DNA from 3 places in the Paenibacillus sp. NPDC058071 genome. Region 1 is predicted to be linked to each of the others. Evidence: riboswitches for the same ligand, from Rfam matches in the RefSeq annotation. Region 1 holds a riboswitch; each other region holds the start of a gene.

What was found. Region 1 has a riboswitch for cyclic di-GMP ahead of ACFVTB_RS26185 (LPXTG cell wall anchor domain-containing protein). Riboswitches for the same ligand answer to the same signal wherever they lie in the genome.
Region 2: linked by a shared signal. The riboswitch ahead of ACFVTB_RS17710 (methyl-accepting chemotaxis protein) and the one ahead of ACFVTB_RS26185 (LPXTG cell wall anchor domain-containing protein) in region 1 are both predicted to bind cyclic di-GMP.
Region 3: linked by a shared signal. The riboswitch ahead of ACFVTB_RS21815 (IPT/TIG domain-containing protein) and the one ahead of ACFVTB_RS26185 (LPXTG cell wall anchor domain-containing protein) in region 1 are both predicted to bind cyclic di-GMP.

The regions. Positions count from the first base shown of each region.
Region 1 covers NZ_JBHVSK010000024.1:76,366-86,329, forward strand. Annotated here, with positions in the region: gene dusB (tRNA dihydrouridine synthase DusB) at 1-118, shown strand, start outside; gene greA (transcription elongation factor GreA) at 502-978, shown strand; gene lysS (lysine--tRNA ligase) at 1,234-2,760, shown strand; gene ACFVTB_RS26170 (glycosyltransferase family 39 protein) at 2,930-6,772, shown strand; gene ACFVTB_RS26175 (glycosyltransferase family 2 protein) at 6,823-7,830, shown strand; gene ACFVTB_RS26180 (GtrA family protein) at 7,817-8,263, shown strand; cyclic di-GMP riboswitch class I at 8,368-8,465, shown strand; gene ACFVTB_RS26185 (LPXTG cell wall anchor domain-containing protein) at 8,540-9,928, shown strand.
Region 2 covers NZ_JBHVSK010000010.1:142,076-152,039, forward strand. Annotated here, with positions in the region: gene ACFVTB_RS17675 (cupin domain-containing protein) at 1-192, opposite strand, end outside; gene msrA (peptide-methionine (S)-S-oxide reductase MsrA) at 222-743, opposite strand; gene ACFVTB_RS17685 (guanylate kinase) at 958-1,512, shown strand; gene ACFVTB_RS17690 (YdcF family protein) at 1,541-2,182, opposite strand; tRNA gene ACFVTB_RS17695 (tRNA-Pro) at 2,288-2,364, opposite strand; tRNA gene ACFVTB_RS17700 (tRNA-Thr) at 2,380-2,455, opposite strand; gene ACFVTB_RS17705 (YrzA family protein) at 2,531-2,743, opposite strand; cyclic di-GMP riboswitch class I at 2,923-3,014, shown strand; gene ACFVTB_RS17710 (methyl-accepting chemotaxis protein) at 3,119-4,873, shown strand; gene ACFVTB_RS17715 (GntR family transcriptional regulator) at 5,026-5,415, shown strand; gene ACFVTB_RS17720 (ABC transporter ATP-binding protein) at 5,419-6,117, shown strand; gene ACFVTB_RS17725 (hypothetical protein) at 6,114-6,863, shown strand; gene ACFVTB_RS17730 (prenyltransferase) at 7,110-8,027, shown strand; gene ACFVTB_RS17735 (DUF6081 family protein) at 8,068-8,817, shown strand; gene ACFVTB_RS17740 (nitroreductase family protein) at 9,019-9,618, shown strand; gene ACFVTB_RS17745 (lytic transglycosylase domain-containing protein) at 9,851-9,964, shown strand, end outside.
Region 3 covers NZ_JBHVSK010000016.1:56,725-66,688, reverse strand. Annotated here, with positions in the region: gene flgK (flagellar hook-associated protein FlgK) at 1-146, shown strand, start outside; gene flgL (flagellar hook-associated protein FlgL) at 196-1,095, shown strand; gene ACFVTB_RS21860 (DUF6470 family protein) at 1,105-1,674, shown strand; gene fliW (flagellar assembly protein FliW) at 1,729-2,145, shown strand; gene ACFVTB_RS21850 (carbon storage regulator) at 2,145-2,378, shown strand; gene ACFVTB_RS21845 (flagellin N-terminal helical domain-containing protein) at 2,498-3,307, shown strand; gene ACFVTB_RS21840 (tetratricopeptide repeat-containing glycosyltransferase family 2 protein) at 3,371-4,435, shown strand; gene fliD (flagellar filament capping protein FliD) at 4,497-5,420, shown strand; gene ACFVTB_RS21830 (flagellar protein FlaG) at 5,439-5,792, shown strand; gene fliS (flagellar export chaperone FliS) at 5,799-6,167, shown strand; gene ACFVTB_RS21820 (hypothetical protein) at 6,137-6,547, shown strand; cyclic di-GMP riboswitch class I at 6,613-6,710, shown strand; gene ACFVTB_RS21815 (IPT/TIG domain-containing protein) at 6,777-9,683, shown strand; gene ACFVTB_RS21810 (glycosyltransferase) at 9,733-9,964, opposite strand, start outside.

The DNA.
Region 1 (9,964 bases):
AGAAACGGGTCGCGACAGCGTCGTTGAAGTTTTGGAACGATACATCTCATCCCTTGATATGGAAGCGGTAGAAGCGGCCGCTGCAGCCAAGGCTGCGGGAACCCAAGCCGTACACTAATCTGGGATGAACGATGCAACTTGAAGCTATTGTCGGCCCTTCGCATTATCGCAAATCGAGCGAGTCGATTCGACAACGTTCGAGCGTGGCGGACCGATTCCATTAGCCAGTCTTCGACAAACCGCATTTTACGGGGGAGACGGAGACTGGCATCGATGTGTTTTGCAAAGATGAAGCGGTTTCACCAACCAATTGCCTTAGATTGACATTCGAAGGACGTTGAAATATAATCTTGCAATATACATCAACGACACAGTCGTACCTGCCATCCGCGGCTTGTCTCGCAAGGGCGAAGGCATGACGATTGGAGCGCGTAATATATTAAGTAACAGTGAATTCATACGGCGTATGAAAATTTGTCACACGACAGGAGAATCGGAAAGATGAGCGATAAGGAAATCATTCTGACTCAGGACGGATTGAAGAAACTTGAAGATGAATTGGAAAACTTAAAGTCGGTTAAACGTCGTGAAGTAGCAGAGCGTATTAAAATAGCTATCGGTTATGGAGATATTAGCGAGAACTCGGAATACGAGGACGCGAAGAACGAGCAAGCCTTCATCGAAGGCCGTATCATTACGTTGGAAAAAATGCTGCGCAACGCGCGGATTATCAATAGCGACGAAATCGACACCGATACGGTAAGTATTGGATCGACGGTAACGGTTGAAGATTTGGAATTTGGCGATACAATGGAATATGCAATCGTCGGTACCGCGGAAGCGGATCCGCTGCAGAACAAAATATCGAATGAAAGCCCGGTAGGAAAAGCGATTTTAGGCAAAAAAAGAGGAACGGTCGTGGACGTAAGCGTACCTGCCGGCATCATTCAATATAAAATCGTCGATATTAAAAAATAAAGCTTGCAAGGCTACTTCAAGCGCGAACGTTTAACGGCTTTCCAGATGAAAGCGGACGGATCGTTTGCAGAGCAATTTAGAAGCGTTGTATAAGGGAAAAGCTTATAAGTTCTCGTGTTTTCGAAAAGCTTCCTTAAAGGAAGCTTTTTGAGCTTATAAGCATGTTATAATAGACTCATCATTCAACGCGGCACGGGCTGTCCGCCTTGCGGGGCATCGGCCGTTCACGCTTGACGTTGCAGAAGTAAAGAGGAGATGAACGAAGTGAATCAAGAGAACAACGGGGTGCTTCAAGAACAGGAACTGAGCGAGCTGCTGCAAATTCGCAGAGACAAATTGGACGAGCTTCGCGGACTTGGCGTTGATCCGTTCGGCAGCAAATTCGAGCGTACGCACACGGCCAAAGAAATCGTGGAAGCAAGCGAAGGATTGAGCAAGGAAGAGCTGGAGGAGAAGGCGATCTCGGTTCGCATTGCCGGCCGGATTATGCAGAAGCGCGGTATGGGTAAGGCATCCTTCGCGCATATTCAAGACCTCAGCGGAAAAATTCAAATCTACGTGCGCAAGGACTCGGTAGAGGAGAATAAATACGCAGCCTTCGATCTGCTCGACATCGGCGATATTGTCGGCGTCAGCGGCACGGTGTTCAAGACGAATACAGGCGAGGTATCGGTCAAGGCGAAGGAAGTGGAAGTGTTGACGAAGTCGCTGCTCCCGCTGCCGGATAAGTATCACGGCCTGAAGGATGTGGAGCTTCGCTACCGCCAGCGTTATGTCGATCTGATCGTTAGCCCTGACGTGCAGCAAACGTTTATTGCCCGTTCCCGCATCATTCAATCGATGCGCCGTTACCTTGATTCGCACGGCTACTTGGAAGTGGAGACGCCAACGCTCCATTCGATCGCTGGCGGCGCCGCGGCGCGCCCGTTCATTACGCATCATAATGCGCTCGATATGCAGCTGTATATGCGTATCGCCATCGAGCTGCACTTGAAACGGCTCATTGTCGGCGGATTGGAGAAGGTATATGAGATCGGCCGCGTTTACCGTAACGAAGGCATCTCAACCCGCCACAATCCGGAATTTACGATGATCGAGCTGTACGAGGCTTATGCCGACTATAAAGACATCATGGCGCTGACCGAGAACCTGATTGCGCATATCGCGCAGGAAGTGCTTGGCACAACGAAGATTACGTATCAAGGTCAAGAGGTTGACCTGACGCCGCAATGGCGCCGCGTCTCGATGGTCGAGCTCGTTAAAGAAGCGACCGGCGTTGATTTCAGCGCGCAAATGACGGACGAAGAAGCGCATGCTCTGGCGAAGGAGCATAAAGTGCCGGTTGAACCGCACATGACGTTCGGTCATATTCTGAACGCGTTCTTCGAGCAGTTCTGTGAGCATACGCTCATTCAGCCAACGTTCGTAACCGGGCATCCGGTAGCCATCTCGCCGCTGGCGAAGAAAAATCCGGAGGACCCGCGGTTTACCGACCGTTTCGAGCTATTCATCGTCGCTCGCGAGCATGCCAATGCTTTCACCGAGCTGAACGATCCGATCGACCAGCGTCAGCGCTTCGAAGCGCAGATGTTAGAGAAGGAACAAGGCAACGACGAAGCGCATGATATGGATGACGATTTCATCCGCGCGCTCGAGTACGGCATGCCGCCTACAGGCGGTCTCGGGATCGGCGTCGACCGTCTCGTTATGCTCTTGACCGATGCGCCTTCCATCCGCGACGTCCTGCTGTTCCCTCATATGCGTGAACGCGCAGGCGAATAACAGCAACGAGAGCAGCCGCTCGGGAACGGATCCCGAGCGGTTTTTTTCGTTTCGTTCATTGACCGCCGCCCGCTTTTCATTTAAAGTTGAGATGTATTTTTAGGAAAAAATAGGCTAAAAATGCTGTCGATCGATCATAAAAACAATTATTGAGGTGAGAGTTCGCTTTATGCGGAAATTTGGACTGATACAATTGCTAATCGCGCTGACCGTTTTGTGGATAGCCCTACCTACTTATTCCGTTCTCGCTGCCGACAATCAGCAGAACTTGCTCCAGAACGCAGGATTCGAGCAGGTCGATTCGGGATCTCCGGCGTCATGGACGCAGGATGTGTGGGTGCATGACAGCGGCGTGACCCGGTTTGGCGTCGACAGCTCGGACACCCATTCGGGCGGTCAGGCGGCTCTCATCGAGAATGTACAACCCAATCACTCGAAATGGGTCCAGAATATCGCGGTTAAGCCCAACGCTTATTACCGGGTTTCCGGTTGGATTAAAGTAACCGGGACCGATCCGAACGCGATCGGGGCTAATCTGTTTGTTATGGGCGTCGGTGAAGAGTTCCCGCATTATCTCGATACGGGCGGACAATGGCAGCCGGTCGAATTTTACGGAAAAACCGGTGCCGGGCAGAAGGAAATCGGCATCGGACTTGCGCTCGGCGGCTACAGCAGCCTGAATAAGGGACGAGCTCTGTTCGACGATATCTCGGTCGAGCAGGTTAAATCTTTGCCGAAAGGCGCGACAGCGATTCCGTTTGCGCCAGCCGGCGGGAATGAAGCCGCCGGAGGGGAGAATAAGCCGGAAATTCCTGCCGTATCAGCTTTTCCGGAACTGGCGATATCGGCTGCATTCGGTGCTTTTTTTCTGTTTTTATATAAAGGTCTGCTCCGGCAGCGGCATCCGCTTGAGCGGTCCGACTCCAACCGGTCGAACTCGTTAGGGGGCTGGCTGATTATCGCATTCGGCTTCCGTATTCTCGTGGCCGGCGTTTATCCGGGATATATTTCGGATTTGAACACGTTTATTTACTGGGGCAACGACGCCTTCCATAACGGCATTTCCCAGTTCTATAGGGAAGGGGCTTTTGCCGACTACCCGCCTGGCTACATCTATGTCCTCTACCTGCTAGGGATGCTGCAGTCTATGTTTGGCATGGATTCCATGTCGAGCGGAACGATTTTTCTATTTAAGCTCCCCGCGATGGTGGCTGATTTGGCCGCTTGCGTGCTCATTTACCAAACCGCGTGGAAAAGAATTGGAGGCCGGCCGGCCTTCGGTCTCGCGCTGCTGTATATGTTCAATCCTGCCGTATGGGTCGATTCGGCTGCATGGGGACAGGTCGATTCTATCTTCACGCTGTTTTTGCTGCTCGCGATCATCTCGGTTGTCGACAATCGTCTGGAAAGAGGGGCCGTTTGGTTCGCCATTGCCGTGCTGGTCAAGCCGCAGGCCTTGATTTTCACTCCTGTTATCTTGCTGGCGATTTGGCATAAAAAAGAGTGGAAGCGCTCGGCGATCAGCGCTGGTTACGGACTTGCCGTCTTTTTCGCGCTCGCCTTGCCGTTCTTCTGGAGCAACGGGGGATTGGGGGGCTTAATCAATCTGTACAAAACAACGCTGGCCTCTTATCCGTACGCGACGCTGAATGCTTTTAACCTGTATTCGCTGACGGGAGGCAACTGGAAGCCGCTTGACGCTACGTGGCTGTCGGTTCCTTATAAGGTTTTCGGCAATCTTGCGATTGTCCTGGCCGTTGCACTGGCGGCATGGTTTTCCTTGAAAGGCAAGGATAAAAAGGATTTGTCGAAATCATTCTTTATCGGCGTTGTGCTCATTATGATCGTGTTCCTTTTCGCCACCAAAATGCACGAAAGGTACATGTATCCAGCGCTGCTGCTCAGCGTTTTCGCTTATGTTTATACGAAAGACAGACGACTGCTTCACGTGTTGTTCGGATTCAGCGTCACATTATTCGTCAATATCAGCTATGTGCTGGCTTTTAGCCCGTACACGACCGGCGTGCCGGCCGACGGCATCGTTCTTCTCTTTTCGATCTGCAACCTAGGCTTGCTTATTTATATGTTGTATGTCGGCTATGATGTATATATTAGAGGCCGCGTACTGCCGCTTGAGCCGATTACGCCGGAAGGGCTTAAACAGCGGGACGAGCAGCTGCTCGAAGAGGTTAAATCTTCCGGGGACCGTCACGATGAGAAGACGAATTACGATAGGGCCAGAACGCGCCTTGGCAAGAAGGACTGGATTTGGATGGCGGCGATTACCGTCGTCTACGCGGCCTTTGCGCTTTTCAACCTGGGTACGATCAAGTCGCTCGACACCGGATGGAAGCCGCAGGCTGCAGGCCATAGCTTCTATGTCGATTTTGGCGAGAATGTACAGCTTGCACAGATGAATAGCTTTGGAGGATACGGTTCCGGTAAATACAAGCTGGAATTCGCTTACGTGCCAACGGCCTGGAGCGCGCCGATTGACCTGGAGCAGAAGGGCGGCGACGATCTGAAGTGGGCGATGCATCCGCTTAACGTCGAGACGCGCTATGTGAAATTAACCGCGGTTGAAATGGGCTTCTCGATGCAGGAGATTGCTTTCTTCGCGAAAGGAAGCGAGACGCCGCTTGCCATCCGGGAAGTGATCGACGAAGGAACTGGCAGCGGTCCGTCGCCGAGCCGTTTGTTCGATGAGCAATCATCCGTATCTTTTAAAGAAAATTATATAAACAGCAGCTACTTCGATGAAATCTATCACGCGAGAACCGCGCTTGAGCATATCGAAGGGGTGAGGGCTTACGAGAACACGCATCCGCCTCTCGGCAAGCTCATTATCGCCCTTGGCATCAAGCTGTTCGGTTTAAGTCCCTTCGGCTGGCGCTTAATGGGGACTCTGTTCGGTATCGCTATGGTTCCGATCCTCTACTTGTTCGCTTTGCGTTTGTTCCGTAAAACGGCTTATGCGGCGGCGGCTTCGATATTGCTGGCAGCCGAGTTTATGCATTTTACGCAGACAAGAATCGCGACCATCGACGTATACGGCGTCTTTTTCATTATTTTGATGTTCTACTTCATGCACAAGTACGTGTCGATGGACTTCTACCGAACGCCGTTGCGCAAATTGCTTGTTCCATTGTTCTGGGCAGGTCTGCTTTTCGGCATAGGGGTTGCTTCCAAGTGGATTGTAATCTACGGCGGAGCCGGACTGGCCGTTATGCTGTTCTGGTCATTGGCCGAACGATACAGACAATATGCGGCGGCGAAAAGAGCGCTGAAAGGCGATCTCAAGGATAAGGAAACTTTTGCGGCGTACCGTGAAGCGATTCAGTCTTTCCCGCGGAAAACGATCGCGATACTGGTCAGCTGCATCGGTTTCTACGTTATAGTTCCGTTGCTCATTTACAGCTTATCCTACATTCCGGTGCTTTCCGTTCCAGGCGATCAGTTTACGGCTACCCGGCTTGTTGAATATCAAAAGAATATGTATAACTACCACAGCAATCTAGTGTCGACACATCCGTATTCTTCCCAGTGGTGGGAATGGCCGTTTATGAAACGACCGGTTTGGTATTACAGCGGCGAGGACGTGTCGAGTCCGGATCACGTATCGACCATCTCTGCGTTCGGAAATCCGATCATTTGGTGGTTTGGATTGTTCGCGCTGCTGCTATCGGTTTATTTGAGCCTCAAACGAAAAGATAAATATATGTATGTCGTTTGGATCGCTTATTTTTCGCAATACTTGCCATGGATGCTGGTGCCGCGGCTGACGTTCATTTACCACTACTTTGCGATGGTACCGTTTATGATTTTGTCTATCGTTTACTTGTTTAAGCTATACGAGGAAAAATATCCGCAACGGCGTTGGCTGCGATACGGGTTTACAGGGGCTGCTGTGCTTCTTTTCCTCATTTACTATCCAGTGCTGTCGGGCTTCGAAGTGTCGAAAGCGTATGCGGAAGGTCTTCGTTTGTTCCAGTCCTGGGTGTTTTATAGATAGTCTCGCTTAGTGAATTGAATAAAATCGCAATTTAACATTAAAAAGGAGGGATTGGCTTGAAGGCGAAATACAGTATCGTCGTACCGATGTTCAATGAGCAGGAAGTGATCGAGCATACGTATCGGAAGCTGAAGGAAGTAATGGACGGCTATGGAGAGCCTTACGAGCTGGTTTTCGTCAACGACGGCAGCATAGACCGGACGGTAGCGATCGTAGGCGAAATTAGCCGAGACGACCGAAATGTCAGGCTGATTAATTTTTCCCGCAACTTCGGGCATCAGGTCGCGATTACGGCCGGCATGGATTACGCGCAGGGCGATGCGGTTGTGATTATCGACGCCGACCTTCAGGACCCTCCAGAAGTCATTCTGCAAATGATCGAAAAGTGGAAAGAAGGCTATGAAGTTGTCTATGGCAAACGGATTAAGCGTAAGGGCGAAACGGTCTTCAAAAAGCTGACGGCTATGATGTTTTACCGGCTGATGACGAGCATGACCAACTTCGATATCCCGACCGATACCGGTGATTTCCGTCTTATCGACCGCAAGGTTTGCGACGTGCTTCGCGGCTTGAAGGAGAAAAATCGTTTTGTGCGCGGTCTGGTCAGCTGGGTTGGCTTCCGTCAAACGAGCGTGGAGTATGTGCGGGAGGAGCGATTTGCGGGAGAGACGAAGTATCCGCTGAAAAAAATGATCCATTTTGCGATCGACGGCATTACGTCGTTCTCGCATAAACCGTTGAAAATCGCAACTTATATTGGGTTTACGCTATCGATCTCCAGCTTCATTTATTTGCTAATCGTGTTGTATCAGAAGCTGTTCACCAATGCGACGATTACAGGCTGGGCGTCGACGGTTGGCATCAATCTCTTTTTCAACGGGATTATCCTCATCCTCCTCGGCATGATCGGCGAATATATCGGAAGAATTTATGATGAGTCGAAGGGGCGGCCGCTCTACATCGTAAGGGAAGAGCTTGGTTTCGAGAAGGACGGACAGGCTGGAGACAGAGAAACGCCTGAGTCAGGCGGAAGGGAACGTGAGTATGTCCGCCACTAGCGGCGAGGAGCGGCGCAGATGGCCTGCATTTAAGCAATTCATCTTATTTAATCTGGTAGGGCTTGTGAATACGGCAGTTGATTTTGCTATTTTCGGACTATTGGTTTGGGCAGGACTGCACGCGGCGGCAAGTCAGGTCGTTTCTTATGCGGCCGGCATGGCTAACAGCTATTGGATGAATTCACGGTTTACGTTCAAATCGTCCGCTGGCGCGTCTGCCGATGGGCCAATTGGCGGAGGGCGACTGCTGCGGTTCGTGCTGCTGAACTTGGCTGTGTTAGGCGTATCGGTAAGCTTGCTCTATTTAGCGGTGGAGAGACTGACGTGGAATCCGTTTATTGCAAAAATTGTCGTCACATGTCTAACCGTTTTGTTGAATTTTGTCGGCAGCAAACGCTGGGTTTTTCGTCCTCAAAAGCAAGTCGAAAATTGAATAAAAAAGCGTTGACTTCTATTTGCTACTAATTGTAGAATAGGTTTTGCAAACCGGATGAAATTGGTATTATTACTCGGTTTTGCAATTATTCCATACATATAACATGCAAATAGCAAACCATTCGAAAGGATGGGACGCAAAGTCTGGAGTCTAAGGCATGACGCGAAAGCGTGCTTGCGATGATCGTCCGACTGCCATGAATATGACCATATTCAGGGCAGTCTTTTTTATTGCCTGGAATGTGGAATTATTTACTGGGGGAGTGTTGAAGACATGAAATTCAAGGCATTGATTGCGAGTCTCCTCGTAGTGATGCTGACGTTCGGCGGATACAGTGTCGTATTTGCAACGTGGGGCGGAGGCGGTTCTACACCAGATCCATGCTCGGGCGATTATGTTGATGCGAGTTGGATCGGGAAAGGCGAAACGAGAAAGTTAAAGGTTACGGAATGGTCCTTTTTCCCGAAATCGTATGATCTTGCTACCCTGAAGTTCTCCAATGACAAGAAGACGGTCAATTGGCAGACGGAAGGGGATCGGTATGAGGTTACTTGTCTTTATGTATCAAGCGATCTTATCGGCCTATCCGGTGTGAAGTATCCTACTAACGGCAGTACAAGCGGCACCGACTTGAAAGCTCCAAAAGCATTCGGATTTACGCAAACAATTGAATATGTAGCTGTCTACTATAAGAAAAAGCCAGCAACGCCGACAAATCCTCCGACTCTTCCGCCGACAGCTGAACCGACAGCGGTGCCTACACCAACGCCTACGGTAAAGCCAACAACGGAACCGACAACGGAACCAACGACGGAGCCAACAACAGCGCCGACAACGGAACCAACGACGGAGCCAACAACAGCGCCGACAACGGAACCAACAACGGCCCCGACGACGGAGCCAACAACAGCACCGACAACGGAACCAACGACGGAGCCAACAACAGCGCCGACAACGGAACCAACGACGGAGCCAACAACGGCCCCGACGACGGAGCCAACAACAGCGCCGACAACGGAACCAACGACGGAGCCAACAACAGCGCCGACAACGGAACCAACGACGGAGCCAACAACAGCGCCGACAACGGAGCCAACAACAGCGCCGACAACGGAGCCAACAACAGCGCCGACAACGGAGCCAACAACAGCGCCGACAACGGCACCGACAACAGAACCAACAACGGCGCCAACGCCAACGCCTCAGCCGTCTACGGAGCCAACGGATAGCCCAACGCCAACGCCGAATGTTCCGCAACCAACGGATGAGCCAAGCAGCGGTCCTTCTACACCGGGTGGTTCGACATCGACGCCAACACCATCACCAACTGCAACACCATCATCGACACCAACATCCACACCTGGTGGAACGCCAACAACTGCTCCTACAGAGCAACCGTCTAATGAACCGCTTGAAGTTGTAATCGACGACGAGCAAGGTCCTCTTGGCGGGGTTGATACAACGACTGATGTTACGGAAACAGATGCCGCGGGAGCAGAACCAACATCTGCTGTTGGCAGCGAAGTAACTGTAACCGAAGAAGTACCACTTGGCGCTCTCCCTAAAACAGGCGAGTCCAGCTCGCTACCATATTATTTGGCAGGCGGTTTGGTTGCTCTGCTTGGAGGATTTATCCTAACGAGAAATAGACGGAGAGTTTAATCACTTCTTTATATGTAGAAATATGTAGAGAGAGGA
Region 2 (9,964 bases), on a different contig from region 1:
TATTACAATCGTTGCCGTACCCGACAGGACAAAGAAAAATTGGCGGGAGACTTCATGATAATGATTTACTTCCGAGCTATTGGCCGGCATTCTTTCGTGAATGACGCTCAAATTCGAACCCTTCGCCAAATGCCAGCCGTCGCATTGGCTGCCCCAGATGTAATGCTCGGCGTTGGCTTTGCTTATTTTCATCAATGATAGACTCCCTTTGTATGCTTGATTTACTTCGTCTCCCAGTGGCTGCCGATGAATCGGTCGCGACCGGACAACTCTCGGTCTTCCTTATAGTGCTTCGGATTTTTGCGATGATAGTCCTGATGGTAATCCTCGGCTGGATAGAAAGTAGAGGCTTCCGTAATTTCGGTTACAATCGGCTTGTCGAAGCGGCCGCTTTCCGCCAATTCTCGTTTGGACGCCTCAGCTTCCTCCTGCTGCCGCTCATTATGATAAAAAACGGCCGTACGATACTGGCTGCCCCGATCGTGGAACTGACCGTCCGGATCAGTTGGGTCGATCTGCATCCAATAAAGCTCCAGCAGTCTTTCATAGGGGAATAGAGCCGGGTCGAACGTAATCTGAACGACCTCTGCATGCCCCGTTTCACCGCTTTTCACTTGCTCATATGTCGGATTGGCGGTATGTCCACCCATATATCCGGAGACGATGCCGGCGATGCCCGGCAGCTCGTCAAACGGGGTAACCATGCACCAGAAGCATCCTCCGGAAAATGTCGCTTTTTCCATTTCGCAGCACCGTCCTTTTGAATGTAATGACATCTTTTTATGAGCATAAACGTTAACGCCTTCGCCTGTAAAAGTCAATGTCTCTCCGCCAGCCGCCAGTCGATAGCCGCCGAAATAGAGGAGGTTCCCTGCTCCGCCTTCTGGTAAACTGTAAAAACGGACAACGGGGACAGTGGACGAGTAACTCTACAATTAAACAACGGAGGGGTAAGCGATGAAATGGCATTTGATCGTCTTTCAAGGACCAAGCGCTTCGGGGAAAAGCTCGCTGCAAGCGATGCTCGGTGTGCCTAGAGTTGTGACATGGACGTCGAGACCGCCAAGAAGCGGGGAGGTTCAAGGGCAGCATTATTATTTCGGAACGAAGGCGCAAATGGCCGTTATGTTGGAGAAGGGAGAGCTGCTTGAGATGACTGAGTATCAGGGGCATTATTACGGAACGCACTTGGATGCAATCAAAGAGGCGGTAGAGCGGGGAGAGACGCGGTCGATCGTCTTGGATGCAAATGGCGTCAAGAAGGTCAGAGAGCAGTTCGGACAATCAATTCTCGTTATTGGCGTCAAAGCGGACAAGGCGCAATGCCGCGATCGGCTTCTCAAGCGGGCATCCGACGAAGCCGACGCGACCCGGCGATTGGCTTCCTTCGATGATGAGATAGAGGCACTGGTCGATTGCGATCTGGTCATCTATAACAGCGACGATAACAAGGAGAAGTCGGACCTTCTTATCCGCTATATAAAGGAAGGTCTGGAACGAGACTACAGCTGAACGCAGTCATTCATGCGCTGATACGCATCTAAGAGCCGGGAAATGAACGAAATGGAGATGTAACGGTAAATCCGATCTCATAGAACGTTTCCCTGAAGAGGAAAGGCAGCTTCGTCCGTAAGCTTTGATAAGCGGAATCGGCCGCCGGCGATGAGTAGGCTTCCATGCCGAAGCGATGCGCCATCGTCATCGCTCGCTTCATATGGAGCGGATCACTAACGATCAAATAGCTGTTTAATCCGTTCCTTGCAGCAATTTTACGGGAATAGAGCAAGTTTTGTTCGGTAATAGTCGACTCGGTCTCAATAAGCATATCTTTGGGAGGGACGCCAAGCAATTCTGCGTAGGCAAACGAAGCTTCCGCTTCCGACGGCTCGCCTTCGCTCGTGCGGCCGCCCGTGAAAATGATTTTGCCCGCCGAGCCCTGCCGGTACAGCGTAACCGCATGCTCGATCCGCTTCTTAAGCACCGGAGAAGGCTCGCCGTTCCATACGGCTGCTCCGAGTACGATGGCGGCATCGGCTTTCACCGAATCAGAAACATTGCCAAAGGTCCATATGCGATAGGCGGAAACGCAAAACAATAGGCAGCAAAGGAAAGCGAGGCCGGCAGCGGTGAAGATTACTGTTCGCGGGCCTCGCCGATTACGATTTTTATTTGTTTTCGTCATCTTCATCTTCCTCATACAGGGATAGACGCAGCGTCCGGTAGAAAGTTTCAGGGTACAAAAAAGGAAGCTTAATCGAAATTAAGCTTCCGTCTAGTTCGCTTTTAATGGTCGGGACGACACGATTTGAACATGCGACCCCCTGGTCCCAAACCAGGTGCTCTACCAAGCTGAGCTACGTCCCGTACTAAGAAAAAAAATGGTGCCGGCGATAGGAGTCGAACCCACGACCTACTGATTACAAGTCAGTTGCTCTACCAACTGAGCTACACCGGCGCATATCAACAAGCGACAAAAAGTATTATGCCATAAGCATAGCCCGTTATGCAACCCTTTTTTTTCAGAGCTGTATTATCCCTTTTTTGCTTTGAAATGAACAACGGCGCTGTACTGCATTTTCCCGCTGTTCGGATTGAACACGACCTGATGCTGTACATGATGCACGTCAAGCAGTAAAGCCTTGTTGTTTTCGATTTGCTGATCGACCTTCAGCTCCAGCGTCCTCAAGTCGCCCGCCTCGAAAAACTCAATTTTGTTATCGATTAAATCCAGCCGGAAATCCATTGCACACTCTCTCCCGTTCGTCTCTAATTAGCCCTATTATAAGCGAGTTTGTCGGTTTGCGTCTATTCCGCTTGCAGACGTGCAGGCGATTATGGTTATGGAAGGCAACTATTTCAAGATTTTGTTTTACAAATTGGCAAATTTGACCTAAACTAGAGAGGTGTCGAAGACAGTCGAATACTGTAAAATGGCAAACTTATCGAAAGATAAGGGCGCAAAGTTATGGGCCTAATGTCGCACAGCAGGCGACTACGGCTGCCAGACCGCCAGTAAGAGGACTAGCCAACTAGCATTGCTAAGCTATTCGCCCCTTTTTGCGGCCGAATAGTTTTTTTTTGCCTTGTTGGACCTACATCAAAAGGAGAGAACCGACAGATGATTCAGAAGGTAAAGAAATGGCCTTCGATGGCCGCTCAGTTTTTAGGCAAGCAGAAGATTACATTTAAGCTCCTGTTGATTACCTCAGTTATTACGTTGTTTAACGTGGGGGCAGGCGTATTTATTTTTACTCAAAATTTATCAGTATCGAACGCCGTGGATGATTCCAATACGCTGAACGAAGCGAACAGGCAATACAGAGAAGTATCCGACACGATGCTGCGCTCCATGCTACATATGATCGACGTGATCGAGAATTCGGACACTTCGCAGATTGAATCGATTCAAGAGATGCTCGCAACCGTTCCTGATAAAATTGCTAAACTGAAGGATACGTTTAAAAAGATTGACGAGATGTTCCCAGCCGACGAATCGAATTTGACGTATTCTAATCAAATTGCGGTATTCGAAATGGCCTACAACAATTTGATGACGACGGATTTGAACACGAAAGACTTAAGTACGGAAATGAAGTCTTTCCGCGTAAAAAATCTGATCTCCGTCTATACGATCACGCTTAGCTATGCGAGCGAGTCGGTGGACAACAGAATGGGCACCGATCTTGGCGAAACGGAGAAGCGTCTGAGCCGCAGCATGGATGCGGCGAATATGATCATTCTGATCAACGTGCTCGTGCTGGCCGTCATTCCGTTCCTGATGTCGTACACGCTCAACCGCAGCATCAGAAAAGGTTTGGCCGGCATTATGGGCCGAATCGAAGCCTACAAGAACAGCGACTTCACCTTCAACAAGAAGCTGGAACGCCAGGACGAATTCGGAGATATCGATCGTTTGCTCGCCGATATGGGCGGCAAGCTGCGCGATACGATTAAGTCGACGCTGGAAGTAAGCAGCACGGTGCTGGCGATGTCCAATTCGATGGGCGATATGGTCGACCGCAACCGGATGGCTTCGGAGCAGGTCAAAGGACAAATTACGGACGGGCGGAGTATCCTGCTCTCCCAATATGATGACGCTTCTTCGATTTCTGCTGTAACAGAGCAAATCTCGGCCAGCTCGGAAGAGATCGCAGCTTCTAGCGATTATATTAATAATGATATGCAGCAAATGAAGAACGCTTCGCAAGAAGGCTCCCGCGATATGGAAGGCGTTGTACAAATGGCCAATCAGGCCGTTGAGCAATTCCAGCTCGTAACGGAAGCGTTCAAGCGTATTACGGAGCGTTACGGACAAGTATCGAAGTTTCTGGACGGCATTCAAGATTTGAATACGCAGACGAACTTGCTGTCGCTGAACGCTTCGATTGAATCGGCTCGCGCAGGTGAGCACGGACGCGGTTTCGCTGTCGTCGCTGATGAAATTCGCAAGCTATCCGGCCAAACGAACGATATTTCGAAAAATATTACGAAAGAGCTGCACTTCATTCAGAACGACGTTGCGGAGAGCGGCGAACGTTTGCTTGCCTTCGCGCAAGTTATTACAACGACGAAGGAAGCTTCTGTAACCGCGAGCGACATGTTCAAAGGACTGGAACGTCAAAGCAGCGTCTTGTCCGAGCAAATTAGCGAAATTTCAACTGCCATCGGAGAAATTACGGGAGGCATTACCCACATCGTAACGGCGGTAGACAAGCTGCTGCAAACGTCTTCGGATGTAAACGGAAAAATGGAAGATATGTCCGGTCTATCGAACGATCAATACGCCATTTCCGATCAACTGGGCAACCTGGCGGGCGAGCTGAAGCAATCGTCCCGCGATTTGAAAGAAAAAGCAGGTATCTTTAAAATTTAATTGGTTAAGCCGTTCGACCGTCTTGTCCCTGTGGGGATGAGACGGTTTTTTTATTTTTTGGAAAAATTATCTTTACACCTTTTCTGTCATAGTGTACTATTTACCTATAACACTAATACAATGTGACGTAGATGAAAGGAGGATCGCTTATCGTGACGATGACGTTCGATAACAATCAGCCGATATATTTGCAAATTATGAACCATGTCAAACGGCAAATTATTACCGGCAAGCTTAAGCCGGGAGATAAAATCGAATCGGTGCGGGAGATGGCGGCCGAGCTGCAAATCAACCCGAATACGATTCAACGTACGTTTCAGGAGCTGGAGCGGGAAGGAATTGTAGAGACGAAGCGCGGCCTTGGCCGCTATGTAACGAGCGAGGAGCTGACGATTATGCAAATGAAGAAGGGTATGGCCGGCGATCTTCTGGATCATTTTGTACAGGGCATGAAGGAGCTCGGCTTCCGCGAGTCGGAAATTGTGGCGATCGTCTCGGATGCGGTCGGAATGGACAAAGAAGAAACCGGGCGGGAGGCGTAACGAATGGAACCTATAGTAAAGCTGACCAATGTAACGAAGCATTATGGCGCCAAAAATGCGGTGCGGGACGTCACGCTCGAGCTGCAGCCGGGTAAAATCGTCGGTTTGCTTGGCAGCAACGGCAGCGGCAAAAGTACGCTAATGAAGCTGACGGCGGGGCTCATCCGTCCTGCCTCCGGCGAAATTGCCATTGGCGGTGTGCCTGTTGGCCTGCAGACGAGGGCGATCACTTCGTTTATGCCCGACCGGCCCGTAACAGAATCATGGATGAAGGTAAAAGACGCCGTTCGCTACTACGCCGATTTTTACGCCGACTTCGATGACGTCAAAGCGAGAGAAATGCTCGCCTTTATGAAGCTGACGCCGTCCGAGAGCGTCGCGTCGCTGTCCAAAGGGATGCATGAGCGGCTGCAACTGACGCTGGCTTTGTCCCGAAACGCCAAGCTGTATATGCTGGACGAACCGATCGGCGGCGTCGACCTCGTCGCCAGAAGCAAAATATTGGATGCGATCGTTCAATACTATAGTGAGAACAGCTGCCTTATTGTATCCACTCATTTGGTGACAGACCTTGAGCGTATATTCGACGAAGTGGTTCTTATTAAAGACGGCGCGATCGTTCTACACGATGACGTGGAATATATTCGAGTTCAAAAGGGCAAAAGCGTTGAACAATTATTTAGGGAGGTGTATGCGGAGTGATCGGAAAGGTGATCAAATACGATTGGAAGCTTAATGCGAATCGTTACGTTTCTATCGCCGCCATCCTGATCGTTGCTGAGCTTTTGCTGCTGCTCAGTGCTATTTTCTCCGGATGGGATAAATTTCTGCTGTACGCCTTAAGCGTTACCGGCTTCGTCGCCGCTTTAATTGCGGTCTCGGTCACCGTCTGCCAGACATATGCGAGAAATTTAAGCGCCTACGGACGCATGCTGCTTCCGGTTCACCCGTTGGCAACGATTTTATCGCCGATCGTGATTGGCGCAGCGGGCGTCGCTCTGCTAGCGGCGGCGTCATACGGACATCAGGTGCTGTATGGGGCCGCAACCGGCATTAACTTATCCGGCCTCGGCTTCCGGGTCAGCATCAATACCGCTTCCGCAATTAGCGGTATCCTAATGACGACAACGATGATGCTGCTGCTCGTCGTCAACATTTTCTTCAGCATCACGATCTTCAAGACTTCACCGTGGCGCAAGCTAGCGCCTTGGATGGGCATTCTCTCTTTTTTCCTAATTAACTGGCTGGTCAGCGCGATCGAGAATCTGCTATTCCCGAACAGAAATGATGCGGGGTGGATCGAGCCTAAAGGCAGCGAGTCGGATTGGTTCATCCAGATTCAGTTAGCAGATGGCAAGTTTTTCGCTACCGCAGCTTTCGAAGTTGTCGTAATCGCGATATTGGTATACGCCATGACTAGATTGATCCGTTCCAGACGGCATATTTAGCAGAGCCGAATGGTAGGCGAACGAACAGCTGCAATCAAAAAGGTTGCAATCAAAAGGCTACTCAAAGCTTCGGCTTTGAGCAGCCTTTTTTTGTTATTTTCTGAGCGATTCGCCCGATTCTTTCAGTTGACGGACTTTCGCGGAAAGTGTTCTAATTGATATAGTGAAATGAATCACAAAGGTTATGCCTCGGTCACCGACATCCGGTTCGACCGTTTAACAGAGAGACAGCGAGGGGAATAGGCAATGGGCATCATACAGCAATTCAAGAAAGCATCACGGATATCGGTTTTGCCGGTTATCCTGATCCCAGCCGCGCTCGGAGCGCTTGGGGCGTTTGTCTGGGACGAACAATTCAATTTTTGGCTTTTGCTTCTCACCTTGATCGGGTCGGGAGCTGTGCATTTATTTTCCAATATGATCAACGATTTATGGGATTACTACAACGGCACCGATGAAGCGGCAAAACAGGCGGATGGGGCGATTTCCACCAACTCCGGCTTTCTGACCAACGGAACTTGGTCGGTGCGCACTTTCGCTGCCGTTACATGGGGATTGCTTGCCGTCGCCGTGATTTGCGGAATTGGGCTGGCGTTCATAAGCGGCTGGATGGTGCTTGTGTTCGGCGCACTTGGTGCTTTAATCGCTTATTTCTACGTCGCGCCGCCGATTAAGTTCGGCTATCGGGGCAAAGGCTACAGCGAGATTGCGATTTTGCTGTCGTTCGGCGTTTTGCCCGTTATGGGTTCTTACTATGTGCAGACGTCTCAGCTTGATTACCGGGCGCTGCTGCTGTCGCTGCCGATCGGCCTGCTGACGACGCTTATTTTATTCAATCATCATTTCCTGCATTGGCAGGCCGATCGAGAAGCCGGTAAAAAAACGCTGGTTGTCGTGTGGGGAGAGCGGCGCGCGCTTATGTTCTCCCGCACGCTGCTGTTTCTTGGCTGCCTCGCGCTAATTGCTTGCTGTGCAGCGGGTGCGCTGCCAGTATACGCTCTGCTTGCGCTGCCGGCCGTTATTCCGTTATACGGAGCGTACGGCAAATTAAAGGATACGAATCCGAATGCCGCCTATGCCCCGCTGATGGGCGCTTCGGTAAAAGCGACGTTCCGGTGCGGCTACCTCATGCTTGCCGCCCTGCTTATTCAAGGCTTGCTGTAATAGTTTCGTTAACATCATAACAATCGGAGGATGAGAGACGATGGAAAAACAATGGGTGCTGGGCAGCTTTGACACGATTTTGGACGAAGGAAACGTATGGACGGTCGGCGGCTTCCAATTGCCGGATGGATCATTTTGGCAATATCGCGAGCCCGAGGCTGTCGTTATTGTACGCAATGGCATTTTGTACGTGCGGGCGCCGCTGAGTCGCCAGCATCATCAAGTGCAAATTTTGGACAACGCCAAGCATATGTATTATTCGGCCAAGCCGGTCGAGATTCCGCAAACGGGAGAAATCAGCTTTGAAATTCAGCTTCGCGCACGCACGCGGAACACGGCGCCGAACGATTTGTACGACGGCTATGTTTCTTTTCATCTGCTTGATTTTACGACGGGGGCAGCGCTCGATTTCTTCGCTTCCGAGGACCAGTACGCCAGCGTCTATGCGATCTTGCCGTTTCCGGGAGTGCAGGTGCCGGAGACCGACAAAACCCGCTATTTCAGCATATTCAAGGAAGGCTCCGACTTTAATGCCGGCGAATTCAACACCTATAAAATTACGTACAGCCGCGAAACAAACGAAGCAGTGTTCTATTTGAACGGCAAAGAAGTGCGCCGGGAGAAAAACATTCCGGTTCAGATGAACCAGTTTACGATCGCGCTCGGCATTATGACTGAAAAGGATCTATCGTCGGAAGGAAGCGTCTCTGTACACGGTCAAACGGTAATCGCTGAATATTCGCCCATTACGATTACAGTGAAAGACGTCAAAGGCGAAGCAACGGAATAAGCAACAAAATGAACGATTTATATGCGAGACAAGCATGCCGGTTCCTTCGCGGGGCCGGCTTTTTCATAACCGCCGTGCTGCAAGCTCCCTGTATCAGCCAGTCATATTCTAGCCTGGGCGTGGGATTCTAACGAAGACGTATGGGCCTGCAGGCTCATGCGGATCTTGATGAATGCGGGAGGATGAACATTGGCTACAACGTTGTCTAACGGATTTCTCGAGGCAGTCAAGAAGAGGCGTTCCTATTACGGAATCAGCAAGCAATCGCCCTTATCCGACGATCAAATCGTTTCGCTCATTCAAGACGCGGTGAAGTATACACCGGCGTCGTTCAACTCGCAAAGCGCAAGGGCGCTCGTCCTGCTCGGTCAGCAACATGACCAGCTGTGGGATTTGACGAAAGAGACGCTGCGCAAAATCGTGCCGGCCGAACATTTCGGAGCGACTGAGGGGAAGATGGACGCCTTTAAAAGCGGCTACGGCACCGTGCTCTTTTTCGAGGACAATGCGGTTATTGAAGGCTTGCAGAAGCAATTCGCCGATTATGCGGAAAACTTCCCGAAATGGTCGCTGCAATCGAGCGGCATGGTCCAGTACGTTGTCTGGACGCTGCTTGAAAGCGAAGGATTTGGCGCTTCTCTGCAGCATTATAATCCGCTGATTGACGATCAGGTCAAAAGCAAATGGGGCGTTCCCGCTTCCTGGCAGCTCATTGCCCAATTGCCTTTCGGCAAGCCGACAAGCGAGCCGGGGGACAAAGAGTTCCAGCCGATCGAAGAACGCGTGAAGGTGCATAAGTAACGCATCTGATCGAAGGATGTGTAAAGTGCATAAATAACGTATTCGACAGAAGAAAGAGCTTTGGCCAAATGCGGCCAAAGCTCTTTCTCATTGCCGGAAAAAGGCGTTTCGGCAGAAAAGTTGTACCGGACTAGCCGGAAAGCATAAAAACATGTACAATAAAAACCGATACAATAAATAGAGCCTTTTGATGAACGGCAAGCCCGCAATATGCGAACAACAGGGGGAAACTATGAGTATCCAGAGCGTAGATCCGCGCACATTGAAACAAATGATCCAATTGCAAATCGCCCAAAGTCTCGATTCCAATTCTTCGACTAGTCCGCTCAGCGCGACTTCAGAAGAC
Region 3 (9,964 bases), on a different contig from region 1:
TATCGGTTAGCGGCGTTTCATTAGATGAAGAAATGTCGGAATTGATTAAATATCAACATGCTTATGGGGCGGCTGCAAGATTCATGACTTCGATCGACCAGATTCTCGACAAAGTTATTAACGGAATGGGTATTGTTGGACGTTAATGAACGAATCGTATTGTGAAAGTTCGATCTGAAATAGGGGGGAATAGGTATGGCTCAACGAGTAACGTCGGGAATGATGCAGAATCAATTGATGCGAAATATTCATCACAATCTTTCGCGTATGGAGCATCAGCAAAATACATTAACTACGGGGCGTAAATTAAATAAGCCTTCAGACGACCCAGTCGGGATTACTTATTCGCTAAGGTACCGCAGCGAACTGGCTATGAACGAGCAGTTCGAAAAAAATATTACAAGCGCCAAGTCGCAACTCGATTACACCGATAACGTCCTCGGACAAGTAAATGATTTGGTGCAACGTGCGAAAGAGCTTTCCGTTCAAGCTTTGAACGGAACCAATCCGCAGTCGGCGCTGGATGCGATTGCGATCGAAATCAACCAAATCTACGAGCAAGCTGTTGTGGCGGGCAATGAGAGATTCAACGGTAAATATTTGTTTAACGGACAGTTTACTGACAAACAACCATACGATGCGGTCAATGCGTCTACGCAAGACACGGATAAAGCAAAAGTTTTGATTCAGATGTCTACCGACATTTCGATTCCAGTAAATTTAACGGGTGATGAAATATTTGGCGAATCGGGGGATGCTGACAATCTGTTTAAAGTGTTGCAGGATATTCAAAATGCTTTAAGTCCTGCTAAAGACAACGTTGCATTAGCAGACGCTGTTCGACGCCTTGACTCCCGCTATGACGGCGTTGTCAATATACGTTCCGAGATAGGTGCACGAACGAATCGCGTCGATTTGCTAGACCAAAGAATGCAGGATCTGACATTAAACTTGAATGCACTTCAAGGCAAGACGGAAGATGCGGATATGGCCGAAACTATTATGCGGTTTACACAGGAACAAAGCGTATACCAAGCTTCCCTATCGACTGGGGCTAAAATTATTCAGCCTACTTTAATCGATTACTTAAGGTAATGTGGCCCAATGAATAATTTAAGGTTATCGATTAGACAAACCTACGCGGCTATTGGAATGGAGTCGATCCAGTCGCAGCAGTCGATTCGCTCCTATCGGGGTGATCAGCAAATTGAACAGCCTAGCGCAGAAATGAATTTCAAAAGAACGCCATCTCAACTGCAAATTGATTCGAGCGAAGCTTGGGGGGCGCTTGCTAAAGGGCCTCATCTCGAATGGAATAGACAGCTTTATAGCCAGATGAAGTCTGTTTTTCTACAAGGTCTTGCTCAGAAGGTGCAGGAAGGCCATCAACTCGCTCAAATCACAAACAAAAGAAATGCCTTTGCCGATATTGCTAAAAGCAGATCAATGGCAGGCAATCCGGTTGAATATGTAACGGAAACTCCGGGGTACGACAATGTTCGTCTATCGTATTCTTCCGGCGATATCGAAACGGAGATTATACCGTCCCCAGTGCGGTACGACTATACTCCGCGAAAACCTGATATTCAAGTGGAACAAGGTAAAGTAGACATCTATCTAAGACAAAAGAATTCAATTTCTATTGATGTTACAACTTATGATTGGTATAAATAAACCAAATGCTATAGCATGATGCTATAGCATTAGTTTTTATCTGGAGGGATTACAGTGCAACCTTTACTTCAACAGATTGAATTGGATTTTGCCGACAGCATATATGGTTTTGAAGCGTTTAACCGTTATAAGGTTGAGGAAGTCGAGGAGAATAGCCCCTTCTTACATATTAAAAACATCGACGAACCCAATATTGGGTTTGTAGTTATTTCCCCTTTTGATGTATACGCTGATTATGAGTTCCAGTTAAATGACAGATTGATTGCAGAGCTGGGGGTCAGTCATGCTGAAGATGTCTGCGTCCTTTCCATTATTACAATTAAAAAGCCGTTTGAAAAATCGACTATCAATTTGCTTGCTCCGCTCGTTATTAACGTAAAAACTGGAGTAGGCAGACAAGCGGTACTGAATGGTACCAATTATTTAGTGAATGCGCCTCTAATTTCTTCCACTGAGGAAGGTGGTTCTTAATGCTGATATTGAGCCGTAAAAGAGGTCAGTCGATTCTTATTAACGACGAAATAGAGATCATAATCACGGGAATAGAAGGAGATCAAGTGAAAGTTGGCATCGTAGCCCCGAGAGAGATGAATGTCATTCGGAAAGAAATTGTGGATGACGTTAGAACTATGAATAAAGAGTCGGTTTCTGTCGGATTTGACTTGAGTACCCTTAAAAAATGGTCTAAAAGAACTAAAAAATAATTCAAAAAAGTTCTAAAAACTATTAACTTTCTGGAGTTTGGCTCCGATATAAGTATTGTAAGGCAAAACAGCCTGCCCACATGGAAGTGGAGCATACAATTTCAAGGAGGAAATATCAAATGATTATCAACCACAATCTTAACGCAATGAACTCGCACCGCAACCTGGTTTTCAACAACATTCAACAAGGTAAATCGAGCGAAAAGCTTTCTTCCGGCTACCGCATCAACCGTGCTGCTGACGATGCTGCAGGTCTCTCGATCTCCGAGAAAATGCGTTCGCAAATCAAAGCGATGAACCAAGGTATGCGTAATACGCAAGACGGTATCTCGATGGTACAAGCGGCTGAGGGCGCAATGAACGAAGTTTCCGACATGCTGACTCGTATGAAAGAACTGACAGTTCAAGCTTCCAACGGTACGTACGGCGCAAGCGACATCGAAGCAATGGACTTGGAATACCAAAAGTTGAACACTTCGATTGCTGATATCGCTACGAACTTCAAGTTCAACGGTATCACGTTGCTGGACGGTACGAGCGTTACTAACGTAACGATTCAAACTGGCGGCGGCGCTGCTGATCGCGTTGTTATCGACTTCACAAAAGCGAAAATCGCTGGTCTGACTGCAGGCGCACTGACTAATAACGCTTCCGGTGTTACTGAAGGCACTAAAGTCGACGGTTTCATCGATACGGTCAACAAAGCACGTTCCGAACTGGGTGCTTACCAAAACCAACTGGAGCATGTTTTCAATAATGTTGGCGTAAACGCTGAAAACCTGCAAGCTGCTGAATCGCGTATTCGTGATACCGATATGGCTTCGGAAATGATGAAATACACGAAATTCAACATCTTGCAACAAGCTTCTACTGCTATGTTGGCGCAAGCTAACCAAGCTCCACAAGGCGTATTGCAATTGCTTCGTTAATCATTTAAGGGAGGGAGGTCCACAATCGTGGACCTCCTTTTTTGTTTAAGGGGAATGTGAAAGATGAAGATAAGCGTTTGTTTCATCGTAAAAAATGAAGAGAAGACATTAATGCGGGCGTTAAATAGTATTCCGGATGATTATGACGTTGTCGTAGTAGACACTGGTTCGAATGATCGAACGGTTGAAATTGCACAACAGCGGCAAGGCGTTCGCATTTTTCACTTTGACTGGAGTGATCATTTTGCTGAAGCCAGAAATGCTTCAATTCAATATGCAATCGGTGACTATATTTTTGTAATGGATGCGGATGAAGAATTGCCGTTGGACTGGGAAGCTTCGGTTAAGCGTCATTTAACGAACTATCCCAACAGCGTTTCTACAGTTTGCATACGAAATATAACAGAAGGCGAGCTTACCGCGCATCACATGGCAAGATTATTTCCGAATGATTCTCGGTATTCCTATGTTGGAAGGGTTCACGAACAGCTTTATGTCGACGGACAACTTGCGGTACCAGTTCGTAGCGATATTACGATTGATCACTATGGTTATGCCAATGAGCAGTTTCAATTAAAACAAAAGTTTAACCGTTATTTGGAATTGTATGAGAAAGAGTTAAATGAGAATCCGAATGACGGATATGTGCTTTATCAATTAGGTAAACTCTATTACTCGACCAAGCAATATAAAGAGGCTTATATCCCGCTAGTTAATGCGGTCGAGTTACAGCAATTTGACCGATTGTATTATCCGCCGTTGCTGATAGCTTTAGGATATACATTAAAAGAATTAAATCAAAGTAGAGAGGCTTTTGATCTTCTGGAGCCCTTGCTAGAACTATATCCACAGTTTCCCGACTTGGCGTTTTTACTTGGAAGTCTAGCTATGGACAATGGGGATATCGAAAAAATTGAATTGTATTTTAAAGCTGCTCTATCGATTGGTGAAACTAATCGATACACGACTGTTGTCGGCTGTGGAAGTTATCGCGCTGCACATAATTTAGGCGTTTTTTATGAAGTCTTCGGAAAGGCCCATGAGGCTGAAAAGTATTATCAGATTGCTGCAAGAGAGAACTTCGAGCCATCGCTTCTACGGCTTAAAGAACTTTCAACGAAAAGCTAAATAAAATGTTATTTTATTACGATATACATTATATCAACGCTAATCAAAGGAGATGATCGAGATGCCAATGCGTATTACAGGTATGTCTTCGGGGCTTGACACAGAAAAAATGATCAAGGATCTAATGAAGGCTGAACGGATGCCGATAAACAAACTTTTGCAGAAGAAACAGTCATTGGAGTGGAAAGTTGAAAGCTATAGTAATATGAATTTAAAAATAGCGAGCTTGCGAGAATCGGTTTCGCAAGCAAGATTTTCCGGTAACTGGAGCAAGCTGGATGCCGGCGGCAATGTTGTTCGTATAAGCGAAGATGAGATGGTTGCTAAAATAAAAGACATCGTTAATAAATACAATGACACCGTTTCTACGCTTAATACAAAAACGACGGAAAAGGTATACCGCAACTATCAGCCTCTAACGTCCGAAGAGAAAGATGCGATGTCTGACCGTGATATTGCAGCTTGGGAGGATAAAGCGAAAAGCGGTAATCTTCGCAACGACAATATTTTAGGCAGTGCGTTATCCAGTTTGAGGAAAATCGCTTCTACAACTGTAGGCGGCGGCAATCCCAATTATGATACGCTCACCGAACTGGGGATTATGACTCCCGCTTATTCAAAAGGATCGCCGGATAACGGCAAACTGATTATCGATGAAACCAAGCTTCGTGCAGCTATTCAGGCCGACCCAGATGCTGTTGTTCAGACCTTCACTTCGCAAACGAGTGGAAATACAGGGTTGTTCCAAAGAATTTTCGACATCGCGAACGACGCTATTATATCTATTTCTCGTAAAATTAACGGCGGCGTGAATACGGCTGAAAGCTTGAATATGCAGATCGATAAAATCGATTCGAAGGTGGAGCAAAGAAATAAAGTTCTTGATAAAAAAGAAGATCGTTACTATGCTATGTTTGCCAATATGGAGAAAGCCATATCGAATGGCAACTCCCAATTATCTTGGCTATCATCTCAATTTAGTTAAAAAAGGGGTTTGAGGTAAATGGATATAAATTCCAAACTCCAGCCAGTGCAGTCATCAACGAAGCTTGACTCTACTCCTATCATTAGGGTAGCAGGGGAATACACAGTATTAAAACAAAAAAGTAAAAATCAAATCTTGTCGGTCAGTGAGAAAGCGCTCGTTAGTGCTGTGGAAAGAGCAAATAAAGCCGTTCAAGGTACCGAGCACGAATTTAACTACAAGATACATCAAGCTACTAAGCAGGTAATTGTACAGATTATGAATAAAGATACACATGAAATCGTACACGAAATACCTTCTGAAAAGTTTATCGATCTTGTTGAAAAGTTAAAGGAACTCACGGTAGGGGCGATAATCGACGAAAAAAGGTGATAGCGGATGATGGTTCAACCGCAAGACAGCTATTTAATAACGAAGGTCCAAACATCCTCGCCTGGAGAACTGACTTTAATGTTGTATAGCGGCTGTATTCGGTTTATAAAACAAGCGACGGTATGTATAGAAAAACATGATTTTGAAGGAAAGCATCTCAACTTCGTGAAAGCGCAGAACATCATTGAGGAATTACACTCTACACTAAATATGGAATATGAAATATCGCAACAACTAAGCAGCTTATATTTGTACATGAATGAATTATTGATGAAAGCAAATACGAAGCTGGATGTGGAAGCTGCAGACAATTGTGTGCAGTTGCTTACCGAATTGAGAGATACATGGTCGGAAGCGATGAAGACATTGAAGTAATGAAGGCAGGTGCTCCTGTGACATTAACTGTCAATCAAATTCTAGAAGAGATGAAAGAAACGGGTGTATCCATGTTGTCTCTGGATCTAGAGGAAGAAGCAAACCACGGTTTGCTTTTTTCTCTGCAAAACAGACAGGCGGAATTAAGAGAACTGATTCGTCATCGAGTTGAGCTAGAGTCGCATGTCTATAATGATCTGGAAAGGCAATTGCTTATGGACTGCCTGACTGTGGAACGGGAATTGATGAAGAAAATGCTGTTGCTGAAAGAGGAAGCGGGCAAGCAACTTAAGCAAATTTCTGAAGGTAAACGTTCAAGAAATGCATATCAGCAAGACATGATTCAACATATAGGATACTTTATTGACAATCATAAATAAATGATTGTAGAAAAATGTATCATATAGTAAGATATATATGAAAATTATTACTATAGAACTAGAAAATAGAATAAAGGCAAAACTACAGCAATGTAGTGACGCAAAGCCATGGGTCTTTTTGCTCGCTTTAGTAGGTCGGCAGAAAGATCGCCAGGTTGCTACATTGGTTTGTAATTAAAACAATAGCAACCTGCTGTTGTTTTTTTTATTATAATGGGAGGGAACAAAGATGATGAAACGTTTGAAACAAAGCTTTTTGCTCGTACTTGCAGTGTGCATCGCACTAGGCGGTTTTTTGACACCACCTGCAGCGCAAGCAGCGCCAAATGATTATGTAGGCGTAACAAAAACGGTTAGCAAGTCGACGATTACTACGCTGGACGAAACAGAAGTGATTTTGAACATTACAGGCACCCCGCCTGTCAATGTCGTTCAGCCTAATGATGTAGTTCTTGTTATCGACAAATCAGGAAGTATGCTGCCTGGCTACAATAATGGCGAGGACAAAATGACCAATGCGAAGGAAGCTGCAAAAGGGTTCGTCGATTTGATGGATCTGACAAAGCATCGTGTGGCCGTTGTCGATTTCTCTTCTTCTAACACGATTGGGACGCTGCCGTTTACAACAGAAAAAGATACGGCTAAGAATTATATAAACGGGATTACTGCGAATGGTTCGACTGCGACTGGCGATGCCATTACGGTGGCTGCGAACCTACTTGCGGATCATCGCCCGGAAGCCCAACCGGTTATCGTTATTATGACGGATGGCGACGCTACGCAACCAGCAAATGACCCCTATGGATTTGCGAAACAAAAAGCACAAGAAGCCAAAGATGCAGGTATTATTTTTTATACGATTGCACTACTGAAACAAACCGATAATCCGGACACAAGCGGTCCAAATATTTTGATGAAGGACATGGCTACAACAGCCAGTCACCATCACTTTGTGCTTGGTTCTACCGGTTTGAGTGAAATTTATGCAGCTATCGTAAAAGAGATCGGTTTGGCGAGCGCATATGACGTTAAAGTAACGGATATTGTAGGCCCGGCATTTGAAATTGTTCCCGGTTCCTACGATAATAACATTCCAAAACCGACAGTAGACGGTAATAAATTGACATGGACGTTTAACGAGTTGAAAAATAAAACGTTGACTTTTACTTATAAGATTCGTCCTGTAAGTAAAACAACTGCCGGAAGCTTCCCTGTTTCCACAATAGCATCTCAAATTCAGTATAAGGATTATGCTGGAGCAAATCGTGAAAAGGCGATACCGAACGTAAATGTTAACGTAAAGCTGCCAGCTCCTGAAGTAACTTCTGTCGTAGAAGCCTTCGGCCACCCGAATGGCGGGGAAACGGTTACGCTTAATGGTAATTATTTCGTATCCGGTGCGACAGTTAAATTCGGACTGAATAACGCTACTAATGTTACATTTGTAGACGAGCATAAACTTACGGTAACTGTGCCAAAAGGCAGCCAAGGAACCGTAGCTGTTGAAGTTAGAAATCCGGATGGACAAACTGCAGCTGGACAGTATCAGTACAAGACTGATCCTATCATAACATCGTTGTCGCCTAACAGCGGTCCGCTCGCTGGCGGTACTGTAATTGCCGTGCAAGGTAATTACTTGATGAGAGGCGTCAGCGTGACGATTGACGGTGTGGCAGCTACCGTAAGCGATTACTATAATCCCACTTACATTAAAGTATTGTCACCGCAAGGTTTGAAGGCAGGTCCGGCAGACGTTGTATTTACGAATCCAGATGGAACGAGCGCAACTGTTACTGAAGGCTTCACATATATCGCTCCTCCGAAAACAGATCCAGAGATTTTAACGATTTCACCGAATTCGGGCGTTGTAACCGGTGGAGACATTATACTGGTTGATGGTAAAAATTTCAAAAACGGCATGAAAGTTACGGTTGGCGGTAAAGTAGCAACGACAACATTTGTTAGCGCCACTCGCTTGAAAGTTACAATCCCGTCGGCATCGGCTCCTGGCCCGGTGGATGTAGCTGTTATTGATCTTGAGGGAAGCGCCTTTACTTTTGCTAATGGATATACGTATACAGCAATTGTATATCCTGCCCCGACAATTACAGTTGTATCGCCAAATAGCGGTCTGCTTGCAGGCGGAGATATTGTGCTGATTGATGGAACGAACTTCATTAATAATGTAACCAAAGCTTTCATAGGCTCTAAAGAAGTAAATGTATCATTCGTGAACAGCGGAAGAATTAGAGTGACGATTCCTGCTGGCGATGCTTTAGGTAAAGTCGATGTTAAAGTGGCGAATGGAGATAAAGAGGCTGTTCGTGCCCAAGGCTATGAATATGTTGCGCCTGTTATCGTACCGCCTACAATTACATCTATTTCTCCGAATAATGGTTTGACCACAGGCGGAGACATTATATTGATTGACGGTACTGGTTATAAGAGCGGGGTAGTCGTTAAGTTTAACAATACCGATGTTCCAAGCTCGATTGTTAGCTCTACACGTCTGAAAGTAACGGTACCAGCAGTTTCGGCTCCTGGTAAAGTTGACGTGACAGTAACGAATTTAGACGGAGGTACAGTTACTGCTCAGCAAGGATATGAATACACTATTACTACGCCACAAATTCTTTCCTTGTCGCCGAATACGGCCGATAAAGTGGGCGGAGAAATTATACTGATTGACGGTAAATATTTTGATAGTACGGCTAAAGTTACGATTAACGGCGTGAACGCTGCGGTAACATTCGTCAGCACTACGCGTTTGAAAGTGACAGTTCCGGCAAGCCCAATCGCCGGTGACTTCCCGCTCGTCATTACGTTGAGCAATGGACAATCGGTTAGCACAACATTCAATTACAACAATGGTCCGGTATTTCCGGCCCCAGAAGTTACCTTCATTTCTCAAACAAGCGGTCTTGCTAAGGGCGGAGACATTATTTACATTGACGGAAAGAACTTCCGAAATAAACCGGACGTTTACTTCGGATCTGTAAAAGCGACGAACGTTACCTTCGTCAGCGCAACCCGTGTGAAATTTACTGTACCTGCCGGCACAGTAGGTCCTGTTAATGTGAAAGTGGTAAATCCTGACGGTTTAGAAAGCAACACCATCGGATACACCTACACCTAATAATAAAAGAAGCGCTCGGCCTTTAGTTTAAGGTCGAGCGCTTCTTTTATTACAATTTGATTTTTTGTATTTGAGGAAAATGGTTGTAGTAGATCTGAAGCAACTGCAGACGAGAATCATTGTTCGAAAAATTCAATATTTTCCCAAGCATATCTACTGCAGGAGTCTTTTGGAGCGCAGCCTCCAGAAAACGGGTTCCATCGCTTCTTTCGTTCATATTAAAGTGCCATTGCGCAACAATATGTAGTCCTTCGCCTTCTAGCAATCCATTATCAAGCAGT